One region of the Exiguobacterium sp. s127 genome, then DNA from elsewhere that is predicted to be linked to it. Evidence: riboswitches for the same ligand, from Rfam matches in the RefSeq annotation. Region 1 holds a riboswitch; each other region holds the start of a gene.

Region 1 (7,813 bases):
TTACAGGTCAAGGTGCAGGGTCTCGCCTGCCTCTGACAGCGCAAGCGAGCCTTGCGCTTTTTCCCGTAGGAGTCACGTGGAAGCAAATCTTTTTAGGCTTTCTAATGGAAGAAGACCTGAGAAAGGCTGCGATTCGGGAAGGAGCGACGAGTAACAGAGATACTATCGAAAAAACGGACGGCCCACCCCTGTTGTTGAAAGGAGGTGGAGCCGTCCGGTTCTTTTTTATATCATTTATCTTCGGGGAGTAGGCAAGACAAAGGTCTTTCTGTAAAAGTGACACAGACGCTGCCGCTCAATTCGCCCAGTCCGGTTTACTGAATCCTTTGAATGATTTTTCGATCACTTCATTAAAGTCATCCGATTTGACGACAGCGGTCAAGTCTTTGGCCAGTTGTTTGTCTTCGTCACTTGTCTTAACAGCGACTAAGTTGCGGTACTGCTCGTTCATCGTCTCGAGTGCGAGTGCATCGAGTAAGTCGAACTTCGCAGCAAGTGCGAAATTTCCGGGAACAGCTGAAATATCAACACTTTCGACAGCGCGTGGGAGCTGAGCGGCTTCAAGCGGTTTGATGACGAGTTTCTTTGGATTTTTGATGATGTCCTTTTCTGAGACGGTCAATGGATCGGTATCTGCTTTTAGTTCAATCCAACCTTGATCCGCTAACAGGTTTAAAGCACGTGCCTGGTTCGTCGGGTCATTGGGTGTTGCGACTTCAGCACCTTCTTTGACATCGTCCAACGTTTTATAGGACTTGCTGTATAATCCCATCGGTGCCGTTGGGACGGTGATCAGCCCTGTGAGATCGAGATTTTTTTCTTTCGCAAACGTTTTTAAATAAATCGAGTGCTGGAACAGGTTGGCATCGATATCACCGCTCCCGAGGGCAAGGTTCGGTTGAATGTAATCACTGAATTCGACGATTTCGACGTTGTAGCCTTTCTTTTCGAGTCCCGGTTGAATCGCTTCTTTGACCATATCGCTATACGGACCACTCGTCGCCCCGATTTTGATGGACTTCGTTTCTTCATTTGCACTGCTGTCACCGCATCCGGCTAAGATGCTTGCTCCTAATAATCCTGTTGCTAAAAAGGCATAGCGTTTTTTCATCTTAATCTCTCCCTTGCGTTCTCTATTTGTAAGTTATCGTTTATCGGCGACACGTGCGAACCGGTTGCCGAGTGCCTGAATGACTTGAATGATGACGACAAGCACGACGATCGTCATGATCATGACGACGTTATCGTACCGGTAATAACCGAACCGGATCGCGAGGTCACCAATTCCGCCGCCACCGACGATCCCTGCCATCGCTGAGAATCCGATCAGGCTGATCAAGGTCAACGTCAAGCCTTGAATGATTCCGGGCAATGCTTCCGGAAGGAGAACACTGATAATGATGCGAAGCGGTTTCGCCCCGCACGCTTCTGCTGCTTCAATCAAACCGGGTGGAATCTCACGGAGTGAGGTTTCGACGAGTCGGGCGAGAAACGGAATCGCGGCGACGCTCAAGCTGACCGAGGCGGCAGCGGGACCGATCGTCGTCTTCGTGATGAGTTGCGTCAATGGAATCAAAGCAACGAGTAGGATGATGAATGGTAACGAGCGGACGATGTTGATGGCGAAGTCCAACGTCGTTCGAATGAAGACGTTTTGGAAAAAGAGTCCGCGGTCGGTGATGAATAATAAAATCCCGAGTGGAATTCCGATGATGATGGCGAAGGCGAGTGAAATGCCAACCATGAAGGCCGTCTCTCCGAGTGCTTTCGTTAAGTCGGGAAGCATTGTCGTAAACCGGTCAAGCGACATCTTGAATCACCTCGATTGCGTGCAACTGTCCCTCGAGCCAGGTTAAGGCACGATTCACGTGCAGTGTCGGTCCCGTCAAACTGACGATTAAGACGCCAAACGCGACGTCCTGAATGTAGTCGACCTTCCCATGCAGGATGCTGACTGCGATATCGAATTGTTTGATGGCTTCAGATAAGGTACTCTCACCTGTTTTTTCACCCGTGAACTGAAGTCGAATGACTTTGCCGGGTGTCGTCCGTAAAATCCGTTCCGGTAACTCGATTTGGAGTGCCGTATCGACGTAATGTTTTGTGACCGGATGTTCGGCTTGACTAAATATGGCGTAAGTCGAAGCGACTTCGACGACTTCACCGTGCGCCATGACGGCAACGCGGTGACAAATTTGTTTGACGACGTCGATTTCGTGGGTGATGAGGATGATCGTCAAACCGAGCCGGGCGTTCAAATCTTTCAGTAAATCGAGAATCTGGAGCGTCGTCACGGGATCGAGCGCTGATGTCGCTTCGTCACAGAGTAAGATGTTTGGATTGTTGGCGAGCGCTCGTGCGATGCCGACGCGTTGTTTTTGTCCACCACTGAGTTGGCTCGGATAGTTCGTCTCGAATCCTTCGAGTCCGACGAGTGCCGTTAATTCTTGAATCCGTTTCGGGAACTCACGCCGTTTGACACCGGCAGCCTTTAAGGCGAACTCGATATTGTCGGCAACGGTGCGGGACTGAATCAGTTGAAAGTGTTGAAAGATCATACCGACCCGGAGACGGAGTTTGCGGAGAGACGTTTTGGAGACACGTGATAGATTGGCTCCGTCTACTATGACCGTACCGCTCGTCGGTGTCTCGAGCCCGTTAATCAACCGTAAGAGTGTACTTTTTCCGGCGCCGGATTCACCGATGATGCCGAATATTTCCCCTTGTTCAATCGTTAAGTTGACATCGTTTAATGCAAAAATCGGTGTGCGGTCACGGACGAATTGTTTTGTGATGTGTGCGAACTCAATCATGATGTTTCCCTCCCGATACAAAAAAATCGCTTTTTTCCAGTTAGAGAGCAACCAGAAAAAAGCGACGAAGTGTAGAATTTCGTAACTTATCTCTCAGAACAAAAGAAGTTCTGTAGGATGTGGCACCGTTCCATTACTGGTGGTTGCCGGACGTCGTTGGGCCTAATCCCTCGGTCGCTCTCGATAAGTAGCTATGCTGTTGGGATTTACTTTAACGGAAATGATTCCCATCTGTCAAACGTTTTTTCAGAATTATTCGGCAACGGCGGTTTGGAAGAGCTGAAGGGTCCCGATTCGCTTGACAGCCTCGACGAGTCGGTCGACATCGGCAATCAGACTGATCCGGACGTAACCTTCACCGTATGTACCAAAGAAATGACCCGGTGTCACGGCGACATGCGCTTCGTCGAGCAGGTGATCGGTGAAGCTTTGGGACGTGAAGCCGGACGGAACAGGGAGCCAGACGAAGAACGAACCGCCGGGAACCGGTCCGTCCCAGCCGATTTCGTTTAATGCACCGAACAACGCATCGCGTCGCGTCTCATACAAGGCGCTCAGTTCACGGACACATGTCTGATCGCTTGAAAGTGCGACCGTCGCTGCATGCTGGATCGGTGTGAAGGCACTGACGTAAAGGTGTTCCTGGTATGTTTCGATGCTCGCGATGACGGACGGATTACCGATTGCAAAGGCAATCCGGAAGCCGGACATGTTGAACCGTTTAGAGAGTGAAAACAACTCAATCCCGACATGCTTAGCGCCTTCCGTCTGGAGGAAACTCCGCGTCGGACCATCGAAACTGATCCCGCCGTACGCTAAGTCATGGACGACGCAAATGTCATGTGCATCAGCGAACGCGACCGTTTGTTCAAAAGCCGCTGCCGTCGCTGTCGCACCGGTCGGATTACTCGGATAGTTGAGGAACAACATCCGGGCTCGTTCGACGTCAAGCGAATCGAGGAGATCATAGTCAGGCAAAAAGCTATTTTCAGCGAGAAGCGGAAGCGTGATCGGATACGCACCGGCAAGTGCTGCGCCTGATAAGTAATCCGGGTAACCTGGATCCGGGACGATGACCCCTTCACCGGGATTGACGATCGTCTGCGGAAGGGCGACGATGCCGGCCTTGCTTCCGAGTAAAATCGCGACTTCTGTCGCCGGATCAACCGACACGCCAAATTCTGATTCATAAAAATTAGCGACGGCCTGTTTTAAGAAATCATGTCCGCGAAACGGCGGGTATTGGAGATTACTTGCATCATCGATGGCTTGTTTTAAAGCATCGAGAATATGTACGGGTGTCGTTTGGTCCGGTGTTCCTTGACCTAGCGTGATGACGTCGTGTCCTGCGGCTTTGACGGAACCGATCCGTTGGGCAAGTTCTGCGAAGACGGGATCGGGCAAGCGATCGATGGCGATCGATGGGGCGAAATGTTTCATCTCTGTTCCTCCTTCAGGTATTGTCGTCAAGAATAGCGAATTTTCAGTCAAAATGAAAGAGGTTTTTTAAAATTCCTTAAAAATTAGAAGAACATTCCAATTTCAGACGATGTTCTTGATACACTAGACAAGTAATCGATTGACTACTAGACGGGAGATGGAAAAGATGAATCGGACCTGGTGGAAAGAAGCCGTCGTTTATCAAGTGTACTGGCGGAGTTTTAACGACTCGAATGGAGACGGGATGGGGGACTTGCGGGGCGTGATTGAAAAGCTCGACTACATCGCCTCACTGGGGGTGGATGTCATTTGGCTTAACCCCTGTTATACATCACCTGATATCGACAACGGTTACGACATCGCTGACTATTACGGCATCATGGAGAAAGCCGGCACGATGGCAGATTTGGACCAGCTGATTGAATCGGCGCATGCGCGCGGCTTAAAAATCATTCTCGATCTTGTCGTCAATCATACAAGTCATCAACATCACTGGTTTGAGGAGTCGCGCCGTGATCAAACGAATGATAAGTCAGATTGGTACATTTGGCATGACGGGGAAAAAGGAACACCACCAAACAATTGGCGGTCGTATTTTGCGCCGAGTCCATGGACATGGGATGAAGGACGGCAACAGTACTATTTTCATTCGTTTGCGTCAGAACAACCTGATTTGAACTGGGAACAGCCTGCCGTCCGTCAAGCTGTCTACACGATGATGCGATGGTGGATTGACCGAGGCATCGATGGTTTCCGGATGGATGTCATTAACTTGATTAAAAAACGAGCGGCGTTTGACGATGTGGAGGATCCGTTTGACTTGTCCTACTTAGGCAATCAACCGGGAGTCCATGAATTTTTACAGGAGATGCATCAGGAAGTTCTTGCGGGGAAAGACTTGTTTACGGTCGGGGAGATTCCGTTTGTCGGTCCCGAAGACGGGCTGTTATATGTCAGCGAAGAACGTCAGGAGTTACAGACGTTGTTTCATTTCGAAGTCGCCGATGACATGGAAGAAATGGACCTGCTGCGGTATAAACAGATTCAAAAACGGTGGTATGATGCGCTGTACCCGAAAGGCGTCGCTTCACAATTTTTGAATAATCACGATCATACAAGACAAGTCACGCGCTTCGGTAGCGAGTGCTATCGTGTCGAGAGCGCCAAGTTACTCGGCTTGATGCTACACACGTTACCGGGTATCCCATATGTCTATCAAGGAGAAGAAATCGGGATGACGGGTATTCGTTTCTCGGATGCTTCTCTGTACCAAGACGTCGCCTTCCGTAATCGTTACGAGGAGCGCGTCGCAGCGGGAGAGCCGAGTGGCACTGTCTTGTCATCGATGCAGCTACGGGCGCGGGATAATTCGCGGACACCGATGCAATGGGATGATAGCCGGGCAGGCGGATTTACGACAGGGGAACCATGGATGACGGTCAATCCGAACTATAAAACAATCAACGTGCAGGCAGCTGAACAGGATCCGCAATCGGTTCTCGTGTTTTACCGGGAGTTGATTCAATTACGAAAAGAACATCCTGTCATGGTGTATGGCGTGTATCGTGATTTGGCGATTCAGGATCCTTATCTTTACGTATATGAACGGGAATTCGAAGGGGTGACGTGGCGAATCGTCTTGAACGTCCATGATGAACAGGTCGAAACGACATTCGCCTTACCGAATGAACAGTTACTTCTCTCGAACTATGAAGAGAGTGCAAGTAAGATCTTGCAGCCCTATGAGGCACGCCTGTACCAAACGAGTCGGTGAAATAGTGAAGGGTCTCATCTTAGGAAAATACAAGAAAATGACACGCTAGAAAAGTGCCGTGGTTTTGAGGAACATTCTGATCGAGGGTCATGACAAGAGCTAGGTCCCGCTGATTTCGAACGGGCTGATGAAAAAAGAAGGAGCTGACTCAAGAGTCGCTCCAATATCAATCAGAGTGACAGACGGTTTTGTTATCCTCACCGCGAATCGCGCTACCTTTTCCCACAGGGGTCGAGGATGAATATTCCCGTCCTCCATTAAGCAAATGGCCGATGACCCACTTTTGACGGGATCATCGGCCATATCTATACAAATGTTTATTGTTTCAGATAGTTGAGTGTTTGACTGAGATACGTATGGAAAAGTCCTGATTCCTTTTAATCGAGAGTGGTTCCCGCTTTTGAGTCAGACCCTTTGAGCGTGTAGAAAAACGTGTGCGAGAAGTGAATACGCTATGTCTAGATGCGATCAGTTCCTCGTCTCGTCTTCAAAGCGACAGGGGCGCGAACGATTGCTTTTTTCGGTTTAATGCGATTCAAGACGGATTGCGCTCTAAATCGGCTGCATGAATTGTCTATACTTACGCTTTTACCTCCCGCACTTCCTGCTTTTTAAGCAAGGTAAAGGGTTCGGTAGATTGTTGTGGGATCAGCGTTTTAACAATTGTTCAAACCGATCGACAGCTTCACGCATTTCATAGCTCGGTGCGAGAACGAGAGGACCATGTCCAGTCGCAAGGATGTCGGGCGTCAGTTCCGTCAATTGATGGGCGGACTTCAAGGCGACGTCTTTATCCCAAGTCGCGAGAGCAGGGAACGGGAACTGCCAGCGCGTATCGCCGGAAACAGCGATTCCGCCTTGTGTTTGGAAGGCATCTCCGGCAATCAACGTCCGACTGCCTTCATGCCATAAGGAAATCGAGCCCGGGGTGTGCCCGGGAGACGTAATGACGCTCAGGCTTCCGACTTGTTGGCCGCTTTCAAGCAGACGGTCTGGTCGTGTCTTGATGTTTTTCGGGATGCCCCCTTTTAAGGGTGTCGTCTCTCCTTCACGAAGCGATTCGTCACCGCTAAGAAGCGCTGCGTCGCGGTAACTGATTGCCACTTCGGCGAGTGGAAAGGCATTCGCTAAGAAGTCGAGTGAACCGACATGATCAGCGTGGGCATGCGTCAAGATGATGGAACGTAACGGTTTGTGATGGGACTTGATGACGCGATGGATTGCTTTGGCGTTCAGTGAAATCCCGGTATCGATCAAGGTCAGGCTGTCGGCTTCTTCAAAAAGGTAGCAGTTGACCGGGAAAAAAGATGGTGTCGTCTGTAATTGATGGAGTCGTTCAATCGTTGAGATTCGCATAGCGTTTCACTCCCTCGTTAAAATAATCATCGATACTTTAGTATCACCTGTTTTAGTACAGGCGTCTACAAAAAAACTCCTCGACTGGACCGAGGAGTAAACAAAAATTAATACGTGACTTCGAAGACGGCACCAGCATGCGCAGAGTCGTCTCCATCTGCCGCTGTCGTGACGAGCAGACGATCTTCATAAGCGATTGGGCACGTCGGATTTGCAACCGGGAAATCGATGTGTGCGAGCTTCTCGCCCGTTTCAAGATTCCAACGTGTAATGCAAGAACCGGCGTAATGCGCGATGAAGACATGTCCATCCCGGTCTTTCGTCATGCCGTCCGGAAAACCATCTTCTTCTTCTAAATCGATTGCTACGCGACGATTCGTCAAGGGTTGATCGGGTGCATAGTCAAAGGCGTAGACTTTTTTAGTCGGTG
Region 2 (7,813 bases), 240 kb from region 1:
CTTGAAGGAAAAGACGTCTCGGTCAACATTATCTCTAAATCAGGGACGACGACGGAGCCGGCAATTTCATTCCGATTGTTGAAATCGTTCATGGAAGAGAAATACGGTCAGGCTGAAGCAAAAAACCGAATTTATGCAACGACGGACAAAGCACGTGGGGCGTTAAAAACACTTGCTGACTCAGAAGGATACCAGACGTTCGTCATTCCGGATGATGTCGGTGGACGTTTCTCTGTCTTGACACCGGTCGGTCTTTTGCCAATCGCTGCTGCTGGTATTTCAATCGAAGAATTGATGGCTGGCGCGCGTGACGCACAAGAGAAATTTGCGAACGAAAACCTGGCTGAAAATGAAGCATATCAATATGCTGTCGTCCGAAATGCATTATATGCAAAAGGAAAAACGATCGAGCTTCTCGTTAACTACGAACCAGCGTTACATTATGTATCAGAATGGTGGAAACAGTTGTACGGAGAATCAGAAGGAAAAGACTTTAAAGGGATCTTCCCGGCAGCGGTCGACTTCTCGACAGATTTACACTCGATGGGTCAATACGTGCAAGAGGGGCGTCGTGATTTGTTTGAGACGGTCATTAAAGTCGGTCAAGCGCGTCATGAATTGACGATTGAAAAAGATGCACAAGATCTTGACGGCTTGAACTTCCTCGAAGGGAAATCAATCCAATTCGTCAACGATAAAGCGGCAGAAGGGACGTTACTTGCTCATACAGATGGTCAAGTTCCGAACTTAACAGTCGAATTACCAGAGATGACGCCGTACCATCTCGGATTCTTGTTCTACTTCTTCGAAAAAGCTTGCGCGATGAGCGGTTATCTTCTTGGAGTTAACCCATTCGACCAACCGGGTGTTGAGGCATATAAGAAAAATATGTTCGCACTTCTCGGAAAACCTGGTTTTGAAGCAGAAAAAGCAGAGCTCGAAGCACGCTTGAAATAAGTTGAAAAGGCATCTCCTGGATGACAGGGGATGCCTTTTTTTGTCATTCTCCTCGATTCCTACGCACTTTCACTTTTAGAATGCTTTCGAAACAGGTAAAGTGAAGGTAGAAGAAGAAATGAGGTGCACGTACGTGATTAGATTTTTAGATTACTATCAAAATCAAGTTGAGTTGAGTTTCGATGATCATCCTTTCTCGACAAAACCTCTCCATGTCTGGGTCATTGCCGTGTACGAGGGGAAATGGCTATTGACGCATCATAAGCAGCGCGGGTACGAGTTTCCTGGGGGAAAAGTCGAACCGGGTGAAACAGCGGAAGAAGCGGCACGCCGGGAAGTGATGGAGGAGACAGGCGGTAGCATCGCAAGCCTCGCCTACATTGGTCAATATCGTGTCGAAGGACGAGGCGATACAATCATTAAGAATATCTACTTCGCCGAAATCGAATCACTCGTTCCGCATCTCGCTGTCGATGAGACAGACGGAGCCTTTTTGTTGGACGACCTCCCGCAGCGTCTTGACGCGAATCGAAAATACAGCTTTATGATGAAGGACCGTGTCCTTCCGGAGACACTTCGTGTACTCGCCGAACGCCGATTGGTTTGAATTGCCGAAGCAAGGTCCCTTCCGGACGTTTCGTATATACTATGAAACATCTGATCACGAACGGGTCGGTGCCTATGTCGTTTTACCGACACGTCCGAATGGGCAAGGGATGCTGTATTTACGTGGCGGGACACGTAATATCGGAATGGTTCGACCGACGCGACTGATGCAGTTTGCTCAAGCCGGATTTTTAGTCATGGCCCCTTTTTACCGAGGGAACTTAGGGGGTACAGGGAAGGAAGATTTTGGTCATCATGATATTCGTGATGCAACAGGGGCATATGATTGGTTAACCCGTCACGCGGAACGCGTCTCGGTGTTTGGCTTCTCTCGTGGTGGGCAGATGGCCTTGTTGTTGGCACATCATCGCCCGGTCGCGCGCACGGTCTCATGGGCAGGGGTGACGAATCTCGTCTGGACATATGAAGAACAGAGAACGATGCAAAAAATGTTACGCCGTTTCACGGGTGGATTGCCAGAGACGCAACAACAAGCGTATCAAATCCGTTCGCCGCTCTACGCCGCTCCACAAGGGCAAGTCTTGCTGATTCACGGACGGTACGATCAAAAGGTTCGCTTACGTCATGCAACGAATTATGCTGCGCGCTATCCGAGTCAGACGCGGCTTCGTATTTACGAGCAGGCCCATCAATTTCCGTTGCACGAAAAATTTGCTGTGACGAAGGAAATCATCGATTGGATGTTGCGCTGATGGAACATAGGATGTAGTCACCTCGAACAGCCGGGGTGACTTTTTTTAGGAAATCAGTAACATTGATATGTTTTAAAAAAGCATTTTTTAAACAAAAAACAATATTTGGTATACTAGAAAATATGAAGTGAACAATAGGGTGGAAGACAAAAGGGGAGAACGGGATGGAAATCTTGCTGGCACGACAACCAATCGTGAATCGATCCGGTGCCATCGATGCATTTGAATTATTATATCGTTCAGTGGAAGCGCCTGCTATTTTTGATGGTGAATTAGCGACGATGGACGTGTTGACGAATACGCTCGTCCATTTAGGTGTCGATCGAGTGGCAGAAGGAAAACGTTTATTCATCAATTTCACCGGTGATTTATTACAAGGTGAGCTGATTGATCACTTAGATCCGGAACGATTTGTCATCGAGGTGCTTGAGACCGTCGTCATCGATTCACATATGCTGTCGGTTTTGAAAAAATGGAAAGAGGCTGGATTTCAATTGGCCTTGGATGATTTCGTGACGGATTTATTACGAAATCATGGTCCAGAGTTGTTTGATTTAATTGATTTAATAAAAATTGATATCGAAGCAATCAACCCACGTGAACAAAGTGCGATTTTACATATCGTTAAACGAAACTATCCGCATATCCGTTTGTTGGCAGAGCGTGTCGAAACGCATGAAGATCATCTTCGTAGTTTGAGCATGGGGTACGACTGGTTCCAAGGCTATTTTTATGCAAAACCGATGTTGATGAAAGGGAAGGCTGTTCCGCCACAATTGCCTGTATTGTTAAAGATGTTGAAGTGGCTCGAATCAGATGAGTATTATGACCAAGTCGTCGATGAAATCGAAGGAAATCCATACATTAGTGTGCAAGTCCTCCAGCTCATCAATTCTCCCGGGATTGGTCTTCGAAATACCGTCGAATCCGTTCGTCAAGCGATTTCACTACTCGGGTTTTCACAACTTAAAAGTTGGATTTCGTTAATCGTTTTACGAGAGATGCGACTTGCGAGTCCGTACAAGTGGTCAGACGAGTTGTTGCGTTCTTCACTGCATTGTGCCAAGTTATGCGAGTTATTTGCACTTGAAACAAAGACGTTACGTCCGGAAAGTGCCTACATGATTGGCTTACTCTCGCATATCGATGCATTACTGTCAGTCGATATTGATGAAATCATTGATCAATTACCAATCGAGTCGACGTTGAAAATCGTGTTACAAGGAAAAGATCATCCGTTTCGTGATTGTTTATTGCTCGCGATTAGTGCCGACCGTGGTGAATTTGAACAGTTTGAAAAACTAACCCATCGTTTTGGTATTTCAAAACAGCGTGCCTATGCACTATTAAAAGAGAGTCAAGATTGGTTGACTAAAAAAGAACTTCATCTGCAACCGGATGAAGAAGATTCAATCGTCTGATGGATGTTAAAAGGCACCAGCTCACTGAACATACAGTGTCTGGTGCCTTTTAACTATCTTAGTTTAATTAAACACGTGGCCCTGCTGATTTGATTTCAGTAGTTGCACTGTCGAACCGTGTGAAATTTTGTTTGAATTTAGTCGCCAAAGCCCGTGCTTGTTGTTCATACGCATCAGCATCCGACCAAACTTTGACAGGGTTGAGTAAGTCGCTTGGGACACCAGGGACTTCGAGCGGCATGTGTAGCCCGAAAATCGGATGCTCTTCCGTCGGGATATCAGCGAGTGTGCCGTTGACAGCTGCATTGACCATCGTCCGTGTATATGCAAGCTTCATCCGACTTCCCGTCCCATATGCGCCACCCGTCCAGCCTGTATTGACGAGGTAAACCGTGACACCGTGCCGGTCGATGAGCTCACCGAGCATCGTTGCATATTTTTCAGGAATGAGCGGTAAGAAGGGTGAACCGAAGCATGTCGAGAATGTCGCTTCCGGTTCTGTTACGCCACGCTCTGTCCCGGCTAACTTCGATGTATACCCGGATAAGAAGTGATACATCGCTTGCTCCTTCGTCAACTTACTGATTGGCGGCAGGACGCCGTAAGCATCAGCTGTTAAAAAGACAATCGTTTTCGGATGTCCGGCGCGTGATGGTACTGCAATATTATCAATCGCTGTAATCGGATAAGCGGCCCGTGTGTTTTCCGTTTTTGACGTATCATCATAGTCAGGAATTCGTGCATCATCGAGGACGACGTTTTCGAGAACAGTGCCAAAACGAATCGCATCAAAGATTTGTGGTTCTTTTTCGCGCGATAGGTTGACCGTTTTTGCGTAACAGCCACCTTCGATATTGAAGACGCCGTCGTTGGACCACCCGTGCTCATCGTCACCAATCAATTGACGACTGTCGTCAGCAGACAGTGTGGTCTTACCAGTACCGGATAATCCGAAGAATAAAGCGACGTCACCCTCATGACCGACGTTAGCCGAGCAATGCATCGATAAGACGTCTCGTTGAGGTAAAAGGTAGTTCATGACAGAGAAAATCGATTTTTTGATTTCGCCCGCATATTCTGTTCCACCGATTAAGACAATCCGATGTTCGAATGACATGGCGATGAACGTTTCGGAATTCGTTCCATCGACTTTCGGATCTGCTTTGAAGTGAGGCGCATAAATAACCGTGAAAGGCTCAAAAGCAGCTTCTGTCGGATATTCACGCAAAAATAGTTGTTTTGCAAACAAATTATGCCAAGCATATTGTGTCACGATCCGAACCGGAAGGGTAAAATGAGTGTCTGCACCAGCAGCAGCTTCTGTGTAGTAGAGCTGATCTGCTTCATTCATGTAGCGAAGAACTTTTTGTAAAAGTTGCTCGAAGTTGTCTGCTTCCATCGGTTGATTGACATGGCCCCAATCGATATGTGACTCGCATGACTGATCGCGAACAATGAACTTGTCTTTAGGTGAACGACCTGTAAATTTCCCCGTTTCTACAGACAGAGCGCCATTTTCAGCAAGAACCCCTTCTTCGTTACGAATTGCATGTTCGACTAGCTCAGCAACAGATAGTTGTTTGAACACATGCTCCTTCTTGAGTAGCTCTTCGATATTCAGGACCGTCATCGGCATCCTGACCCCACCTTTCCCCTACGTTGGTTTAGCTCTGGCATTTAGTATGACACATTTATTATATATGACATACTAAAGGATGAGCAATCCTTTTTTAGCGCTGATTTCTATTTATTTGGAAACGCTTTCAGCATTAACAGTTTAACATCTCTTCGGGAAAGTTTCGACTAGAAATTAAAACGTAGCTTGACAGAGTGGTCACAACTTTATATCATGTAATTCGTAACGGATACTCTTATTCTGAGCAGGTGGAGGGAACAAGGCCCGAAGAAACCCGGCAACCGTCCTACATTAAGAATTCTATTAATGAAGGAAAAGGTGCTCTCCTGAAGCGAAGTAAACACTTCGAACGATAAGAGGGTAAAGGAAGAACGCACAACCTTTCCCTGACCATTTTTTGGACATGGAGAGGTTTTTTTCATTTTACCGTCCCACTCAACTAGGGGAAATGAGTACACCGTCAAATTCTTTTTTGGGAGGGTCAAACATGACAAACCTTAATCGCCGACTATTTACGTCGGAGTCAGTTACTGAAGGTCACCCGGATAAAATCTGTGACCAAATCTCGGATTCTATCTTAGATGCAATCCTCGCAGCCGATCCGAATGCTCGTGTCGCTGCTGAAACATCTGTCACGACAGGACTTGTCCTCGTCGCAGGTGAAATCACGACATCGACTTATGTCGATATCCCGAAAGTCGTTCGCGAAACAATTCGTGAGATTGGCTATACACGCGCTAAATATGGTTTCGATGCAGACACTTGTGCTGTATTGACTTCAATCGATGAGCAATCAGCAGATATCGCTCTCGGTGTTGACCAAGCGCTTGAAGCACGCGAAGGTAACATGTCAGATGAAGAAATCGATGCAATCGGTGCAGGGGACCAAGGTCTCATGTTCGGTTATGCAACGAAAGAAACGCCTGAATTGATGCCACTTCCGATCTCACTTTCACACAAACTTGCTCGTCGTCTCGCAGAAGTCCGTAAAACTGGACAACTTGACTACCTCCGTCCGGATGGTAAGACGCAAGTAACTGTAGAATACAATGAGAACAACGAACCGGTTCGTGTCGATACAATCGTCATCTCAACACAACATGCAGAAGAAGTGACGCTTGAGCAAATCCAAGCAGACCTGAAAGAGCATGTCATCGCACCTGTGATTCCATCAGAATACATCGATGCGGAAACAAAGTTCTTCATTAACCCGACAGGTCGCTTCGTCATCGGTGGACCACAAGGTGATGCAGGATTAACTGGACGTAAAATCATCGTTGATACGTATGGTGGCTATGCACGTCATGGCGGCGGCGCATTCTCTGGTAAAGATCCAACAAAAGTTGACCGTTCTGCAGCATATGCAGCACGTTACGTCGCGAAAAACCTCGTAGCTTCTGGTCTTGCAGATAAAGCAGAAGTTCAACTTGCGTATGCGATTGGTGTCGCGCACCCAGTATCGATTGCAGTTGATACGTTTGGAACAGGTAAACTTCCAGAAGCACAACTCGTCGAACTCGTTGCCGAAAATTTCGATCTTCGCCCAGCAGGGATCATCAAGATGCTTGATCTTCGCCGTCCGATTTATCGTCAGACAGCAGCTTATGGTCATTTCGGTCGTACAGATATCGAATTACCATGGGAGCAAACAGATAAAGCAGCAATTCTTGAAGAACAAGCGAAACGATTCGCTTAATTTTCAGTTCAGAAGCAGACTCGCATGAGTTTGTTTCTGAACTTTTTTTGTTTGTCTCGAACTTTGCAGGGAAACGAATGATTTTTCTAGAAAAGGGTAAAAGAACATGTACCGGTAAACGGAAAAAAGGGGGAGTCCGATATGGAGATACGCGAAGCAATTCCTACTGATGCGGCACGCATTCATGATATTGCCATTACCTCTTGGATGGATACGTATGAAGAGATTTACTCGGAAAGCTCGAAAGCCCATTTCGTACAAGAGGCGTATCCGCAAGAAGAAGTCGTTCGAGCAATTCGGACGGCGGAGGAAGCGCGGGGAGAATATTTCAATGTCGCCATTATCGAGGAAGAAATCGTCGGTTTCATCCATGCAATCGATGTGGACGGCACGTGGGAAATCGTTCGCTTGTACGTACTACCGAAATATCAACAAAATGGGATTGGGCGAAAGTTGATTCGTGAACTTGAACACCAAGGTGCTTCCCCAATTGAAGTCTACGTTGAATCAAGAAATTATAAAGCGCGCCAGTTTCTAGTCTCTTTCGGTTTTAAAGAAGAAAGTGAAACGACTGAAGAAATTTTCGGTCAAGTGGAACCTGTGACACGCTTAAAGCGTATATATGAATGAAAATCCAACTTAAGATGGTTTTGACATCAAGATGTAAACGTTATAATACAGAGATACTTGTATGAAGAGGTGAGTTTGTGGAAGATCAAGCAACAGGAATTATCGTACTTGTCTATCCCCTTCAACTGCGAGCGACGCCGAGCGATGCGTTAAT
Region 3 (7,813 bases), 190 kb from region 1:
GCAGGTACTGGCGATTGAACCAAGTCCGGAAATGCGCGACATCTTAATCAATAAAATTCCGACGCTGGCTGTTCAAGATGGTCATTTCTTATCGTTTGAAGCAGCAGAGGCCAAAAGTTTTGTCTCGACTTACGCGTTTCATCATTTGACGGATGAAGAAAAAGGACAGGCCGTCGATTTGATGGCAGCGATTTTACCGGCAGACGGAAAGATCGTCTATGCCGATACGATGTTCGTTTCTGAGACAGCACGTCTAGAAACGATTGAGGAAGCCAGAAATCAAGGGTTCGATAATCTTGCAGAAGATTTAGAACGCGAATTTTATCCACTGATTCCAGTGATGGAACAGATTTTTACGTCACGCGGATTTGACGTGACATTCACACAATACAATCACTTCGTCTGGCTCGTAGAAGCCGAGAAAATGGGGGAATAAATCATGACAATCAAAAAAATGAACGTAGAAAGCTTTAACTTGGACCATACAAAAGTCAAAGCACCATATATTCGTGTAGCAGGCTATAAAGAAGGTAAAGTCGACCAAGTCGTCAAATATGATATTCGTTTCACACAACCGAACGTCGAGCAAATGCCGATGCGTGCGATGCACACACTCGAACATTTACTTGCTGAAAATATCCGCAACTATTCGGACGATGTCATCGATGTTTCGCCAATGGGCTGCCAAACTGGTTTCTACATGGCGATGATGAACTTTGACTCAGTCGAAAAAATGAGTGAACTGGTCGAGAAGACACTGAACGACGTCTTAGCGGCTGAAGTGATTCCGGCACAAAACGAAACACAATGTGGGTTTGCGAGCGCACACGACCTTAAAGGAGCGAAGCACTATGCCGAGAAAATGCTTGCCGGTCGCGACGAATGGGACATCGTCTTCGGATGATCGCGAAGTCAGTCCGCGACCTCGTCGGAAATACGCCACTGTACGAGATTACTTCATTCGATTTGCCTGCTGGTACGCGGATTTTGGCGAAGCTCGAATGGATGAACCCTGGGGGCAGCGTCAAAGACCGCCTCGGTATCCAACTCGTTGATGCCGCAATCGAACAGGGTTACGTGACTCCAGGCGGAACGATCATCGAACCGACTGCCGGCAACACCGGCATCGGTTTGGCGCTCGCCGCTAAAAAATATGACTTACAAGTCATTTGTGTCGTCCCGGAAAAGTTCAGTCAAGAGAAACAGACGTTGATGCGGGCACTCGGCGCGACTGTCGTCAACACGCCGACTGAACTCGATATGCAAGGCGCAATCGATAAGGCAAAGGAACTCGGACAAACGATTCCGAACAGTTATGTGCCACTCCAATTCGAAAACGAAGAAAATTCGGTCACCTATCAGCGGACACTTGGTCCCGAGCTTGTGGCGGAACTTAGTCACATCGACTGGTTCGTCGCCGGATGCGGATCAGGTGGAACGTTTGCCGGAACGACGGCTTTCTTAAAAGAACGCTTCGGGACAAAAGGGGCAATCGTCGAACCGGAAGGCTCCGTCCTCAACGGAGGGCCAGCCGGACCGCATAAAACAGAAGGAATCGGGACAGCCAAATGGCCGAGTCTCGTTTCTCGTGATTTAGTTGATGAAATTCATACGATTTCTGATTCGGATGCTTTTACGAAGGTCCATGAACTGGCGGCACGTGAAGGGTTACTCGTCGGCAGTTCAGCAGGAGCGGCACTCGCCGCGGCGCTCGATATCGCCCAGCGCCATCCGGGAAGTACGATTGTCACCGTCTTCGCAGACAGTGCAGAACGGTATTTGAGCCAACAAATCTTTGAAAAGGTGGACGAGACACATGCGTAAAAAAACAGCGTTGATTCACGGAGGAACGGGTGTAGACAAGGCAACGGGTGCCGTTACACCGCCAATCTATCAAACGAGCACATATAAGCAAGAAAAAATCGGTCAATTAAAAGACGGGTATGAGTACTCGCGCACAGCAAACCCGACGCGGACGAGCATCGAACGATTGATTGCTGATCTTGAAGGAGGCGTCCGTGGATTCGCGTTCGGATCAGGAATGGCGGCGATCCATGCTGTCTTCAATCTGCTTCAGTCTGGCGACCACATCGTCATGACGGACGACGTCTACGGCGGAACGTTCCGCTTGATGCAACGTGTCCTACCGAAGTTCAACATCGAAGTGACATTCGTCGATACGACGGATCTCAGCGCGACGGAAGCGGCGATTCAGGACAACACGAAGATGCTCTACGTCGAGACACCGACGAACCCGTTATTAAAAGTGACGGACATCGAAGCGATCGCAGCCATCACGCGTCGTCACGACTTGAAGCTCGTCGTCGACAACACGTTCGCGACACCATACTTGCAACAACCAATCGCGCTTGGGGCAGATATCGTGCTGCATAGTGCAACGAAATACATCGGCGGACACTCGGACGTCGTCGCAGGGCTTGTCGTCGTCAACGATGATACGCTCGGCGAAGAACTTCACTTCATCCAAAACTCGACGGGTGGAATTCTCGGACCGCAAGACAGCTTCCTGCTTGTCCGTGGTCTGCGGACGCTCGGTATCCGGATGGAAGCGATCGAAGAGACAGCACATGAACTTGTCAGCTTCCTGCAAGCGCAAGACGTCGTCTCGAATATCTTCTACCCGGGGCTCGCATCGCATCCCGGTCATGCGATCCAGCAAAAACAAGCGACTGGTTTCGGCGGGATGATCAGCTTTGATGTCGGTTCAGCTGCAAATGCAGAGAAACTTGTGGAAGCGTCACACTTCTTCACGCTTGCTGAAAGCTTAGGGGCGGTCGAAAGTTTGATTTCCGTTCCGGCACGGATGACACATGCGTCGATTCCGGCAGAACGTCGGGCAGAACTCGGCATCACGGATGGTCTCGTCCGAATCTCGGTCGGACTTGAAGATGCAGAGGATTTGAAAGAAGATTTAACGCATGCTTTCAGTTTGCTCGAAAAAGTTTCTGAAAAAACTGTTTGACAAGCAAAATAACCCCTGCTAATATTCAAAATATATTAAAAACAACTAAATACCGATAACTCTTATCAAGAGTGGTGGAGGGACTGGCCCGATGAAACCCGGCAACCGCGGAATTTATTTCCGAAGTGGTGCTAATTCCAGCAGACGAACGTCTGCAAGATGAGAGCAAATGGTTTTGTGTACTGAAAGTGCGCGCGTTTGCTCTAAAACGTGCGCACTTTTTTTATGTTTAGGAGGGACAGTAGTGATTCGTTTACAGGATGTAGGAAAAATTTATCGCTCGAAGCGCGGCGAAGTCGAAGCTGTCGCAAACGTCGATCTCACGATTGAGCGCGGCGAAATTTTCGGAATAATTGGTTATTCCGGTGCAGGGAAGTCAACGTTGATTCGCCTGCTGAACATGTTAGAAGCACCGACAAGTGGTTCGATTCAAATTGACGGTGTCGAGATGACGACGTTACGACCGAAAGAATTACGCGGCGTCCGGAAAAATGTCTCGATGGTCTTTCAGCACTTCAACTTGCTTTGGTCACGAACGGTTGAAGAAAACATTATGTTCCCGCTCGAACTCGGCGGATATCCGAAAGCACGCCGGAAAGAACGGGTCGCCGAGCTGATTCAACTCGTTGGACTCGACGGTCGCGAAGGCGCTTATCCGTCACAACTATCCGGTGGACAAAAACAACGCGTCGGGATTGCCCGCGCACTGGCATCAAACCCGGACGTCTTATTATGTGACGAGGCGACAAGCGCCCTTGATCCGAAAACGACGGACTCGATCTTAGAGTTACTCGTCGACATCAATAAAAAACTAAAACTGACGATCGTCTTGATCACACACGAGATGCACGTCATTCAAAAAATCTGTCACCGGGTCGCCGTCATGGAGGCCGGAAAAATCGTCGAACAGGGTCCTGTTTCAGAAGTCTTCCGGCATCCGAAACAAGCGATGACAAAAGAATTCGTCAAACAACTGACGTCATCTACAGAAAACGAGTTGACGTTCGCGAAACTCCGTGAGCGCTATCCGACAGGGAAAATCGTCCAGCTGACATTCGTCGGTTCGACAGCAGAAAGTCCGATCCTCGCAGAAGTCATGAAAGATTCGACCTTATTATTTAATATCATCGGCGGGAATGTCGGACAGACGCAAGACGGTGCACTCGGAACGTTGTTCATCCAACTGATTGGTGCGGCACATGAAACACAAGCGGTCATCGCGAAACTCCAAGCGAGTGACGTGGAAGTGGAGGTGGATCACCGATGACGACATTCTTTAACGACATCGATTGGGAAATGGTCTGGACGGCGACTGGCAGTACCGTTTATATGACAGCCGTCGCGGGTCTAGCGACTTTCATACTCGGTTTAATCATTGGTCTGTTGTTGTATGCGACGAATGAAGACTTATTGTTTAAGAATCGGGCACTGTATTCCGTGCTCAGCTTTTTAGTCAACATCTTCCGTTCGATTCCGTTTATTATATTGTTGATTTTATTGATTCCAGTGACGCTCATCATCGTCGGATCGTTCTTAGGACCAACAGCGGCACTTCCGGCACTGATTCTTGGGGCGGCACCGTTTTACGGGCGGATGGTCGAACTGGCACTGCGTGAAGTCGACAAAGGTGTCATCGAAGCAGCGGAATCGATGGGGGCGACGAAGTTCCAAATCATTTATAAAGTGTTGATCCCGGAAGCTCTTCCGGCAATCGTCTCCGGTATCACCGTCACGCTTGTCGCGCTCGTCGGTTACACGGCAATGGCCGGAGTAGTCGGAGGAGGCGGACTCGGGGACATGGCATATATCGAAGGTTTCCAGCGTTCTCAAAACGATGTCATCGCCATCGCGACATTGTTGATTCTCGTCATCGTCTTCATCATTCAAATTATTGGTGACCTGCTCGTAAAAGCAATCGATAAACGATAATACTATTTTAGTTAACTTGGGAGGAATTATTCATGAAACTTTGGAAAAAATTCGTCGGTACAGCAGCAGTATCCGTCTTAGCAGTCAGTCTTGCAGCATGTGGGGAAGAGTCGTCAGGAGACGACGCGAAGACACTTGTCATCGGTGCTTCAAACGTTCCCCATGCTGAAATCCTAGAGCACGTTCAAAAAGAGTATGAAGCAAAAGGCTACAAACTCGAAATCAAAAAGTTCCAAGATTATGTGTTGCCGAACAAGGCACTCGCTGAAAAAGAAATCGATGCAAACTATTTCCAACACGTTCCGTACCTTGAGCAACAGGAAAAAGAGAACAAGTCTTATAAATTTGAAAATGCAGGCGGCGTCCACGTTGAACCGCTCGGTGTTTACTCAAAAAAATATAAGTCGCTTGACGAGTTACCGAAAGGTGCAACGATCTTGACGAGCTCAAACGTCGCGGAGCGTGGACGTGTCTTGACGTTCCTCCAAAACGAAGGCTTAATTAAGTTGAAAGACGGTAAGACGACAGATGCTCAGCTTAGTGATATCGCGGAAAACCCGAAAAACATTGAGTTCAAAACGAATATCGAAGCGTCACTCTTGCCGCAAGCGTATAAAAACAATGAAGGCGATGCTGTCCTCATCAACACGAACTACGCGATTGATAACGGTTTGAACCCGTTAGAAGACACAATTGCCCTTGAAGATGAGTCTTCACCATACGTCAACATCATCGTCACGCGTGAAGGTGATGAAAAAGACGAGCGTGTGACGGCATTGCTCGATATCTTACACGAGAAAAAGACACAGGATTGGATTACGAAAGAATATAAAGGGGCCGTCGTTCCGGTCAGCAAATAATTCACTCGAATGATGCATTCTTCCTATATAATGGAAGGATGCATTATTTTTTTAGTTGAAGGGGGATTCTAGGTGCACCGTTTACGACAGTTACATCCGCTGACGATCGGCGTCCTGCTCGGAACATTTTTCTCACGGCTCGGGACGTTCATCACGATGCCATTCTTTGCGATTTATTTATCGACGGTGCTGAAGTTCAGCCCGGTCGATGTCGGCTGGGTCCTCAGTATTTCAGCCGTCTCGAGTCTTGTCATGAGTTTCATCGGCGGGACCTTGTCTGACCGTTACGGGCGTCGGACGATGATGCTGACCGGAACACTCGGCTTCGTTTTCGTCTTCATCGCCTTGGCACAGGTCGAGACGTTTTGGGCGTTCTTTACCTTGAGTGCCTTGAACGGCGTGTTTCGCTCCATTTTTGAACCATCCGCCCGTGCCCTGATCAGTGACACGACGGATGAAAAAAATCGACTGTTCGTCTTCAACATCCGTTATGCCATGATCAATGTCGCGGCTGCGATCGGGCCGGGGATTGCGTTATTGCTCAGTGCCGGCAATACAGCGATTACCTTCTATATAACAGCCTTTGTTTATCTCGCGTACGGGATTGCGATTTTCATCCTGTTTCAGCGGTATCCGATCACAGAGAGTCACGGCGGGAAAAAAGTTTCGTTCGGCGCAACGGTTCAACTGTTGAAAACGGACGTCGCTTTCACGTTTGCCCTCGCCGGTATCATTTTCGGGATTCTCGGCTACAGTCAGTTCAACTCGACGTTGCCGCAATTTTTGACGACGACGACGTTACTGTCCGGTGGGACTAGTTTGTTTGCTTTATTGATCACGATTAATGCCGTGACCGTATTAATCGTCCAGTACCCGATCATGAAGTTCGGGATGAAGACGTCGCCGCTCGTCTCGATTACGGTCGGGATTGCGACCGTCGCGTTCGGTTTATTCGTCATGGGGAATGCCGGAACGGTCTGGTTGATGATCGGTGCGATGTTCATCTTCACGTGCGGGGAAGTGATGATGTTCACGATGACGGATATCTTGACCGATAGTTTTGCGAAACCGGAATTACGGGGCAGTTATTTCGGAGCGATGGGCTTAACATCGATTGGTCAGTCAATCGGACCGGTCATCGGCGGACAATTACTTTTTTATTTTGGCGCCGATCGTCCGTTGCCGATTTTTGGTTGCTTAGCCCTCTTGACATTACTCGGAATCCCACTGCTCTTACTGTCACAGCGGGTTCACAGACGAACGAAGGTGGAAGAAGAGAAAGAAGTCGTATCACTTTAAAGTCATTCTCACTAAAAGGCTTCATTTTGAGAAAAAACCATGAGCGATGACGCTTGAATAATGTGGTATGATTCATTAAGATTAGAATGATACTAAATTAGTAACTCTCGTGAACTGAATCGTCAGACACGAAATGAATAGATGGAGGGATTCTACATGAAGGCTTCACACTTGAAGATTGAAGATCTACACGTCGCAATCGACGGCAAAGAAATCTTGAAAGGCGTTAACTTAGAAATCAAAGGCGGCGAAATCCACGCGGTCATGGGACCAAACGGGACAGGTAAATCAACACTCGCGTCTGCATTGATGGGTCACCCAACGTATGAAGTAACATCCGGATCAGTCACACTCGACGGAGAAGATGTTCTTGAGATGGAAGTTAACGAACGTGCGCAAGCAGGAATGTTCCTCGCCATGCAATACCCAAGCGAAATCAGTGGTGTTACAAACTCTGACTTCCTTCGTTCAGCAATCAACTCACGTCGTGAAGAAGGCGATGAAATTTCACTCATGAAGTTCATTCGTCAACTTGACGCGCAAATGGGACTTCTTGAAATGCCAGGCGAAATGGCACACCGTTACCTCAACGAAGGTTTCTCAGGCGGAGAGAAAAAACGGAACGAAATTCTTCAAATGACGATGCTGAAACCAGCAATCGCAATCCTCGACGAAATCGATTCAGGTCTTGATATCGATGCACTTAAAGTCGTTGCAAAAGGTGTTAACGAAATGCGTTCAC
Region 4 (7,813 bases), on a different contig from region 1:
TGCGTATTGCATGTATATACTCCTCCTTCAATGAAACTAGAATATGGATTTGCCTGTTCAGTTTAGCATGAACTTAGCGGAACATCTGTTTTGATGCTCATAAGCAGGGAATATAGAATGGGAAAGAGAAGAAAGTCTACTGATGCATAAACGAAGAGAGGTGTAATATCATGGTGAAATCGATTAAAAAAGTACCAAAAGGAGTTTGGACAAGCATTGCAGCACTATTAGGTGCTCAAGCCACGTTCCTCTTCCTTGGTGCCCGCAAGACAGGACGCAATCCGTGGGTATGGGGGGGAGCAGGACTCGTTCAATTTCCGCTTCCGGCGATTGCCTATTTCATTTTGAATCGTCAAGAAAAACAGAAATAAAGTGAACCCCCGTCGCAGACGAAGCGACGGGGGTTGTTTGTTTTACGACATGTTGTTTTTCTGTGCGGCATCACTCTTCCGGCGTGGGAAGCCGAAGAAGATTGCCAGTGATCCACAAACGAACAGTAAAAATGGATAGAACAAATAAGGAATCAGTTCGGGTGACGCCGTTTTCGTCAATTCAGCGGCAATCAAAAGTTGCGCTCCGTACGGGATGATTCCTTGAACACCACAGGAAAAGAGGTCGAGGATACTGGCTGACTTCTTCCGGTCGATGTCATACGTATCCGCGATTTCAGCAGCGAGCGGACCGGCGACAAGAATCGAAATCGTATTATTTGCTGTTGCGAGATTCGTTGCACTGACGAGGGCAGCCATACTGAACTCAGCTCCCCGGCGTTTCGAAATCTTTCGTGTCAGCGTTTCTTTGAGATAAGCAATTCCACCGTTATAGGTGATCAGGCTGACGAGTCCACCCATCAGCAACGTCAAGATTGAGATTTCTGCCATCCCCATCAATCCGTCAGACATCGCGAGGACAAATCCACTTACTCCGAAACTACCGTCGATCATTCCGATGATGCCTGTCAATAACGTCCCGCCGAGTAAGACGAGAATGACGTTGACACCAAAGAGTGCGAGCGCGATGACGGAAAGATACGGAATCAGCTTATAAAATTCAAATGCTTTCGCTTCGACGACATCTCCGGAACCTGACACGAAAGCGAGTAAGATGACAGTGATGACGGCAGCAGGCAAGACGATTAAAAAGTTCGTTCTGAATTTATCACGCATGTTCGTTTTTTGTGTCCGGACAGCGGCGATTGTCGTATCTGAGATAAACGATAAGTTATCACCGAACATTGCTCCACCGACGACGGCAGCAGCGGCGAGTGCGACATTGACACCCGTCGCGTCATGAATCCCGAGTGCGATCGGTGCAAGGGCAGCGATTGTGCCGGTCGAAGTTCCCATCGCCATCGAGATGAAAGCGGCAATGATGAACAATCCACTCATTAAAAGAGACTGGGGTAGGAAACTGAGTGCAGCGTTGACGGTCGCATCAATGGCTCCGATTGCATTCGCTGTTCCAGAAAATGTGCCAGCGAGTAAAAAGATGAAGACCATGATCATGATGTCCGGATTTCCGGCACCGCGGGCAATCCGCTCGACGGTCTGGTTGATGTCTCCCTTAGATGTCGCAGCAGCAAAAATCAAGGCGATTAAAGCTGCAATCAAGATGGGGAATTTGTAAAAGTCGTTATAGAAGATTCCTGCACCGATGAATAATACAAGGAAAACGAACAAGGGGAACAACGCCCATTTGTTCGGCGTAACCGTTTCGTTCATGTGAATCACTCCATTTCTTCAGCATACAAAAAAAGACCCCTTCGCAAGAAAGAAGGAGGTCTTTACTGAAAAAGACGCTCTTCTTATCTCTCAAGCCATAGCTTGCTGGATTTGGCACAGTACGAATCAATCGTCCGCTGCCGAAACATCATTGGGCCAGTCCCTCCGTTTCTCGCGATAAAAAGAAGTCATTTAGTTGTTTAGTCGTTGTTTAAAACACGTTTATTACCCTAACGTATCTTTTAATGCTTGTCAACTGTACCTTACTGCAGTGCTTGTTTGAGCGTCGTCACGTTTTCGTTCATCAAATCAAAGTACGATTGATCTTGTTGATCTTTTGCGACGGACTCGAGGTTATGAATCGTAATCGATTCGGCACCGATTTCTTTTTGGATGACACGGGCGACCTTTGGCGACACCGTCTCTTCGAAGGCGATATAGTTTAAGTCATGCATCTCTGCTTCCTTGACGATGGCAGCCAGCTGTTTTTGGGACGGTTCGTCAGACGGTGAAATACCGGCAATCGGCAGTTGCGTGAAACCGTAACGTTCCGCCAAGTACCCGTATGCGGCATGCGTGACGAGAAGCTCCTTTTTCGAACCGGAGTCAACAGCTTTTTGTAAATTTTGGTCGAGTTCATCTGCTTGTTTGTTAAAGAGTGCGAGGTTTTTATCAAACGTTTCCTTCCGGTCAGGTGCTTCCTTTGCTAACGCGGTCGTAATCGAGTCAGCCATTTTCTTGGCGTTGTTCGGGTCGAGCCAAACATGCGGATCGTATTGTCCATGATCGTGCGACTCTTCTTCAGCCTCGTGATCATCATGGTCATCGTGTGCGTCTTCTTCGTGCGTATGAAGCGAAGCGGAAGCTTCGAGTAAGTCGATATTTTTACTTGTCTCGACAAAACGAATGGAATTACCGGCTAAACTTTCCTTAATCTTTTCAGAGTACGGCTCAAGGGTTGTGCCGGTAAGTAAAAATAGATCGCCTTTCGCAATCGTCGTCAGTTGCTTCGGAGTCGGCTCATACGAATGCGGGTCGGCGCCAGGGGGAACGATTAATTCGACCTGGACGTCCTTTCCGCCGATTTCTTTGGCGATGGCTGCCGTGGCGAACGTCGACGTATAAATTTGCAATTTACCGTCTTCGTCTGAATTTGAAGTCGATGAGCCGCATGCGGCGAGCAGACTGGCAGTTACTGTCGCGATGGTTAACGCTGGAATGATTTTTTTCATATATGAACCCTCCAAGATAATTAAAACGTAATTGTTCCGATTTGGACTTTCTAACTATATCCGACGGAAATTAAAGCGTCAAGTCGGAATGTTGTGAAGTTCTAGTTCAAAATAAATCGGGTAAGAGAAGAGTAGAAGTGAAATCGGAATGAGCCTTGGAGGTGATGAGGTGAAACGTGAAACAGCATGGTTGATGGGTGGCGCCGCTATTTTGACGACGGCTGCTGCTGGTGCGAGTATTTGGAATAATTATGGAGCCTTACTCAGATGGACGGAGCCGGTCTTGCCGCTTACCGAAAAGCAATTAGCACCACGAAATCTTTTATACAAGACGGTCAATCAGCAGGACTTGACGTTAGATATCTATTATCCGCCGGGAGAAGGGCCGTTTCCGGTCGCGATTTATGCTCATGGCGGCGCATTCGTTCGTGGAAACCGTGATGATGTGTTTAGTTTTGCTCCAATCATCGACCGGTTTTTAGAACTCGGGATTGCCGTTTGCAGCATCGACTATCGTTTATTTGAGGATGGCAGCTACTTTCCGGACAACCTGGAAGATGTTCGAGATGCCTTATGTTTTTTAAATCAACAAGCGGATGAATTACGCATCGCGCGCGGTCGCATGCTTTTATGGGGTGATTCAGCAGGTGGAGCCCTAATGTTGACGACGGCGCTTGCCCCGACTGAATTTATCGGCGAACAGGCGGAGGCGCATCTTCCTTTAATCAGTGGAGTCATCGCCTTGTATCCGCCGACGAATTTTCTGTTGTTTAAATTCATTCAAACCTGGATTGCCCATATCAAGTTTTATGGGGGTGGACGTGAAGAATGGCGACAGTTGATGATGCGTGTCTCCCCGGCGACACATTTAAGTTCCGACTCGCTGCCGATCATGTTGCTGCACGGAAAAAAGGATCCGATTGTCCCGTTTGCTCAAGCACTCCACTTTGTTGAGAAGGGGGCGGATGTCGGGGCGGATGTTCGATTATTCTCTTTCCCGAATGGCACACATTCGCTGGCGAGCTTTGCCCAAACTGAAAATCCACTCAAAATTGAACGTTTGCTCGAACGAATCGAAGCCTTCAGTTGTCAAGTGCTTGTCTTACCGAAACGAGAGGCGCTTCATTAGGAAACATGATACAATCAGTCATATTTCTTTAGAAGGAGACTGCAATATGACGGAAATTTGTTTAGTACGACACGGTCAAACGGACTGGAACTTAAACGAGCGGATTCAAGGACGTGAAGATATACCGCTTAACGAGACCGGTAGAAAACAGGCGGCTCTCAGTGCTGCCTACCTGGCAGAAGAACAGTGGGACGTCTTGATTTCAAGTCCGCTATCGCGAGCTGTCGAAACTGCTGAAATCATTGGTCAATCGATCGGTCTAAGCTTGACGGAAACGGATGAACGGCTTGTCGAGCGCGAATTTGGAACGGCTTCCGGTGAACCGGTCGCCGGAATTTACGAAGCAGTGCAGGCAAATGATGCAGAGCGCGTCCCGGGGCTTGAAACGGAAGCGGAAATTCAACAGCGTGTCTTCAGTGCGGTTGAAGAACTGACAGAAAAATATCGAGGAAAACGCCTCTTAGTCGTCTGCCATTCGCATACGATTAAAGCGGCACTCTCCTCGATTGATGAGACATTCAGTTACCGGACGCCGTTAAAAAATGCATGTGCGAATTACATTCGTTTTTCCGACCGTTATGAGATTGAGCGGATTAATGTAGCGGACCATATCACAATTTGAACATCATCCTTCGACGGTTGCCGGATGTTCTTGTAAGTACTGTTTAAACGTTTCTTTCGCGATGCTCGTGATATGAGCACCACGTTTAGAGCGTCGGTCTTTATATTCTTGAATCAGCTCTTCGCCAGTAAAGTTGTCTTCGACGACTTCACGCAAAATCGATTCGGATAAATCATTTTTCATCATGACCATCTTACCGGTAAAGAGATAAGAGACGCCTTCGCTCAATTGCGTACTTTCATAAGGCGTGACGATCATGGCGGCGGGGTCATTGTCCGGCCGTGAAATCGTGATTTCAATCAAGGCGCGCAGCTTTTTCTCGAACAGTTCTTTCAAAATCGGTTGATCGGTGTCGGTGACGACGATTTCAGCGACCCACTGGGCGGTTTGGTCGGTACTCACCGTCAGCCCATCTTTAATCTGAACGGGGATTGTCGTATCTCGCCCTGATTCATCCATGAGAATACGTAATGTACACAATTTAAAGGTTTTCAAAAAGAACTCCTCCTTTTGTTGTTCGTACGTGATTTTCTTCAGTATAACGTGAGTCTGTCGCCTGCGCGAAACTTTTCGTAACGTCTTCGAGTCGAACTATGTTTAAATGGAACTAGAAATCAGAAACAGGAGGACCGTTTATTATGCCGCAAGCACTTATAGGAATATTAGGAATCGTGGGGATTATCTTACTTGCCCATCACATCATCATGTATTGGCATGCTGAGCCAAAAGATCGCCCGACGCTTGCGTACCGCATAGCGCTCCTGATCGCCTGTTTGCTTCTTATCAGTGGAAGTGATCATTTAATTAGTATCTTTTACGCCGATTCTCTTGCTGAGTTCGGTCAACGGATTACCTATATCGTCTTCATCGGAGGTGCGCTTGGTTTTGCGTGGTACTTTCGTCAACAAATGGAACAAGCGACAGCCAAAATGACTGCTCACCCAAACGAAACAGCCCACTTCAGTTGAAGGGGCTGTTTTTAGCGTATAGAAAAATGAGAGGGAGATGAAAAGGTAGCCTTTCAAGACGTCCGTCAAGAAGCTTGATTCTTGAGGCTGCTTGATTTTGTTATTTGACACCACTTGCGAGGCGTGTTTTCCGAATCATGTCGAGTTTCAGTTTCCAGAGACGGTCGCTGAACGTGACGGCATAGATTTCAGGTAGACGTAGACGTTTGTACTCTTCCCACAGGCGTCCGATTTGCTGTTCGTGGAACTGACGACTTTCTTCAATCGTCGGAACGGTATACACGAGTTCACCGTCCTTAAAGATCGGTGCAAGTAACCGTTCAACCTTAAAGTTTTCAATCCGGTTCCGGAACGACGGGTCACGGACGTCAATCAAATCGACGAAGTCGAGTTGACTCGGATCTTCATCGAGTAACGTGATGTAGTCGCCTTTGAACTTGTTCGTTTCCGGGTCGACGATGCGGTACGCCTCCTTGATATGCGGTGTCGTCGTCTTCGCTTTTGAAGACGAAACTTTGATGACGGGTGCAAGTTCGCCGTCAATTTCGCGGGCGACGAGTTTATAGACCATGCCGAGCGCCGGTTGTTCGTACGCCGTGATGCCGCGTGTTCCGACGAGGAAGGTGTTTGCCTGTGCCCCTTGGATGCGAAGGTCTTGAATGACATATTCGTCTAAATCACCAGACAGGACAATTTCGACGTCGAGTAAGCCGGCTTCATCAAGCATCTTCCGGGCGCGTTTTGATAGGTAGGATAAGTCGCCGGAATCGATTCGAATCCCGCGTAACTTATGTCCGTCTGCTGCGAGTTCTTTTGCGACCGTGATCGCGTTCGGGAGTCCGCTTTTAAGCGTATCGTACGTATCGACGAGCAGTGTCGCCTGATCCGGATAATGCGATGCGAACGTCCGGAAAGCCGTCAACTCATCATCATGAAACTGGATATCTGCATGCTCCATCGTTCCACCACATGGGATACCAAAGTCGCGGCCGGCCGACGCGAGGCTTGTCACGTCGAACCCGGCTAAATAAGAGGCACGTGTTCCGAAGTAAGCAGCATCGATTCCTTGGGCGCGGCGTGAACCGGCTTCGAGGAATTTCGCGCCTGGTGCCGACTGCCGGATCCGTGCGTATTTTGTCGCAATCAACGATTCGTGATTGGCGATGTTCAAGATGGCCGTTTGCAGTAACTTCGCCTCAAAAATCCGTGCTTCAATCCGGACTAATGGTTCGTTCGGGAAGACGATTTCGCCTTCTTTGACACTCGAGAGGGAGCCATTGAATTTAAAGTTACGTAACTCATCCTTGAATTCATCCGGGAACCCGATCATCGTTTGAAGATACGTAATGTCTTCTTCTGTGAAGTGGAGTGTCTGGATATATTCGATGATATTTTCAAGACCGGCGAAGACGACATAACCACCTTCGAATGGATTGCTGCGGTAATAGACGTCAAAAACAGCACGTTCATTATGGCGCCCTTCCTTCCAGTAGATATACATCCATCTCGGAAGATAGAGGTCAGTATGAAGTGCAAGATTACGTTGTAACATGAAGACAGATCCCTTCTTATTCGCCGACGACTTCTGCGCCGATCGATTGTTTAAAGTGTGTGAGTGCCCAGTCGTGGCCGGCCGCATTGAAGCTGGCGACGGCGTCAGCATGGACGACGATTTTATAGCCGAGATTGTACGCGTCGACAGCAGTGTGCAAGATGCAGATGTCTGTACAAACGCCGACGAGGTGAACTTCTGTGATATGCCGTTCACGAAGACGTAAATCTAGGTCCGTCCCAGCAAAGGCGCTATAGCGCGTCTTGTCGATGACATGATCCGCAACACGTGCCATCTCTGCGACCTGTCCGAATAAGTCCCGTCCGTGTGTTCCCCGAATATTATGAGGCGGGAAGAGGACGGTTTCCGGATGGAATGTGTCGCCTTCTTCATGAAGGTCGTTTGCAATGACGACATAATCGTTCGTCGAAAATTCATCCATGAGCGATGCGATGCGTCCTTCGATGAGTTGACCCGGTTTACCGCAAGTCAGCTTACCTTCATCGGCGACGAAATCAAACGTATAATCAATAACGATAAGAGCGCGCATGAGCGATAGCCCCTTTCCTGAATGGGATATAGTGTTCTC

What was found. A riboswitch is a leader RNA that binds a small molecule or an ion and turns the genes downstream of it on or off. The one in region 1 is predicted to bind S-adenosylmethionine.
Region 2: it holds a riboswitch for S-adenosylmethionine, as region 1 does, so the genes downstream of both, metK (methionine adenosyltransferase) here and KNP98_RS00500 (methionine ABC transporter ATP-binding protein) in region 1, are expected to answer to the same signal.
Region 3: it holds a riboswitch for S-adenosylmethionine, as region 1 does, so the genes downstream of both, KNP98_RS01440 (methionine ABC transporter ATP-binding protein) here and KNP98_RS00500 (methionine ABC transporter ATP-binding protein) in region 1, are expected to answer to the same signal.
Region 4: it holds a riboswitch for S-adenosylmethionine, as region 1 does, so the genes downstream of both, KNP98_RS06765 (Na+/H+ antiporter NhaC family protein) here and KNP98_RS00500 (methionine ABC transporter ATP-binding protein) in region 1, are expected to answer to the same signal.

What each region holds. Positions count from the first base shown of each region.
Region 1 is NZ_JACSMO010000001.1:107,396-115,208, forward strand. It holds gene KNP98_RS00490 (MetQ/NlpA family ABC transporter substrate-binding protein) at 296-1,111, opposite strand; gene KNP98_RS00495 (methionine ABC transporter permease) at 1,145-1,810, opposite strand; gene KNP98_RS00500 (methionine ABC transporter ATP-binding protein) at 1,800-2,813, opposite strand; SAM riboswitch class I at 2,897-3,003, opposite strand; gene KNP98_RS00505 (aminotransferase class I/II-fold pyridoxal phosphate-dependent enzyme) at 3,066-4,253, opposite strand; gene KNP98_RS00510 (alpha-glucosidase) at 4,420-6,027, shown strand; gene KNP98_RS00515 (MBL fold metallo-hydrolase) at 6,676-7,383, opposite strand; gene KNP98_RS00520 (SMP-30/gluconolactonase/LRE family protein) at 7,491-7,813, opposite strand, start outside.
Region 2 is NZ_JACSMO010000001.1:348,816-356,628, forward strand. It holds gene KNP98_RS01700 (glucose-6-phosphate isomerase) at 1-957, shown strand, start outside; gene ytkD (RNA deprotection pyrophosphohydrolase) at 1,091-1,564, shown strand; gene KNP98_RS01710 (alpha/beta hydrolase family protein) at 1,536-2,276, shown strand; gene KNP98_RS01715 (EAL and HDOD domain-containing protein) at 2,441-3,697, shown strand; gene pckA (phosphoenolpyruvate carboxykinase (ATP)) at 3,765-5,333, opposite strand; SAM riboswitch class I at 5,566-5,692, shown strand; gene metK (methionine adenosyltransferase) at 5,821-7,029, shown strand; gene KNP98_RS01730 (GNAT family N-acetyltransferase) at 7,171-7,659, shown strand; gene KNP98_RS01735 (alpha/beta fold hydrolase) at 7,737-7,813, shown strand, end outside.
Region 3 is NZ_JACSMO010000001.1:295,809-303,621, forward strand. It holds gene KNP98_RS01420 (class I SAM-dependent methyltransferase) at 1-436, shown strand, start outside; gene KNP98_RS01425 (S-ribosylhomocysteine lyase) at 440-904, shown strand; gene KNP98_RS01430 (PLP-dependent cysteine synthase family protein) at 901-1,824, shown strand; gene KNP98_RS01435 (bifunctional cystathionine gamma-lyase/homocysteine desulfhydrase) at 1,817-2,983, shown strand; SAM riboswitch class I at 3,043-3,149, shown strand; gene KNP98_RS01440 (methionine ABC transporter ATP-binding protein) at 3,228-4,250, shown strand; gene KNP98_RS01445 (methionine ABC transporter permease) at 4,247-4,912, shown strand; gene KNP98_RS01450 (MetQ/NlpA family ABC transporter substrate-binding protein) at 4,945-5,772, shown strand; gene KNP98_RS01455 (MDR family MFS transporter) at 5,845-7,071, shown strand; gene sufC (Fe-S cluster assembly ATPase SufC) at 7,228-7,813, shown strand, end outside.
Region 4 is NZ_JACSMO010000004.1:9,814-17,626, reverse strand. It holds gene KNP98_RS06775 (aldo/keto reductase) at 1-12, opposite strand, end outside; gene KNP98_RS06770 (hypothetical protein) at 171-371, shown strand; gene KNP98_RS06765 (Na+/H+ antiporter NhaC family protein) at 414-1,721, opposite strand; SAM riboswitch class I at 1,802-1,905, opposite strand; gene KNP98_RS06760 (metal ABC transporter solute-binding protein, Zn/Mn family) at 1,985-2,953, opposite strand; gene KNP98_RS06755 (alpha/beta hydrolase fold domain-containing protein) at 3,123-4,082, shown strand; gene KNP98_RS06750 (histidine phosphatase family protein) at 4,129-4,704, shown strand; gene KNP98_RS06745 (YwpF family protein) at 4,708-5,199, opposite strand; gene KNP98_RS06740 (hypothetical protein) at 5,343-5,672, shown strand; gene KNP98_RS06735 (nicotinate phosphoribosyltransferase) at 5,773-7,224, opposite strand; gene KNP98_RS06730 (cysteine hydrolase family protein) at 7,241-7,774, opposite strand.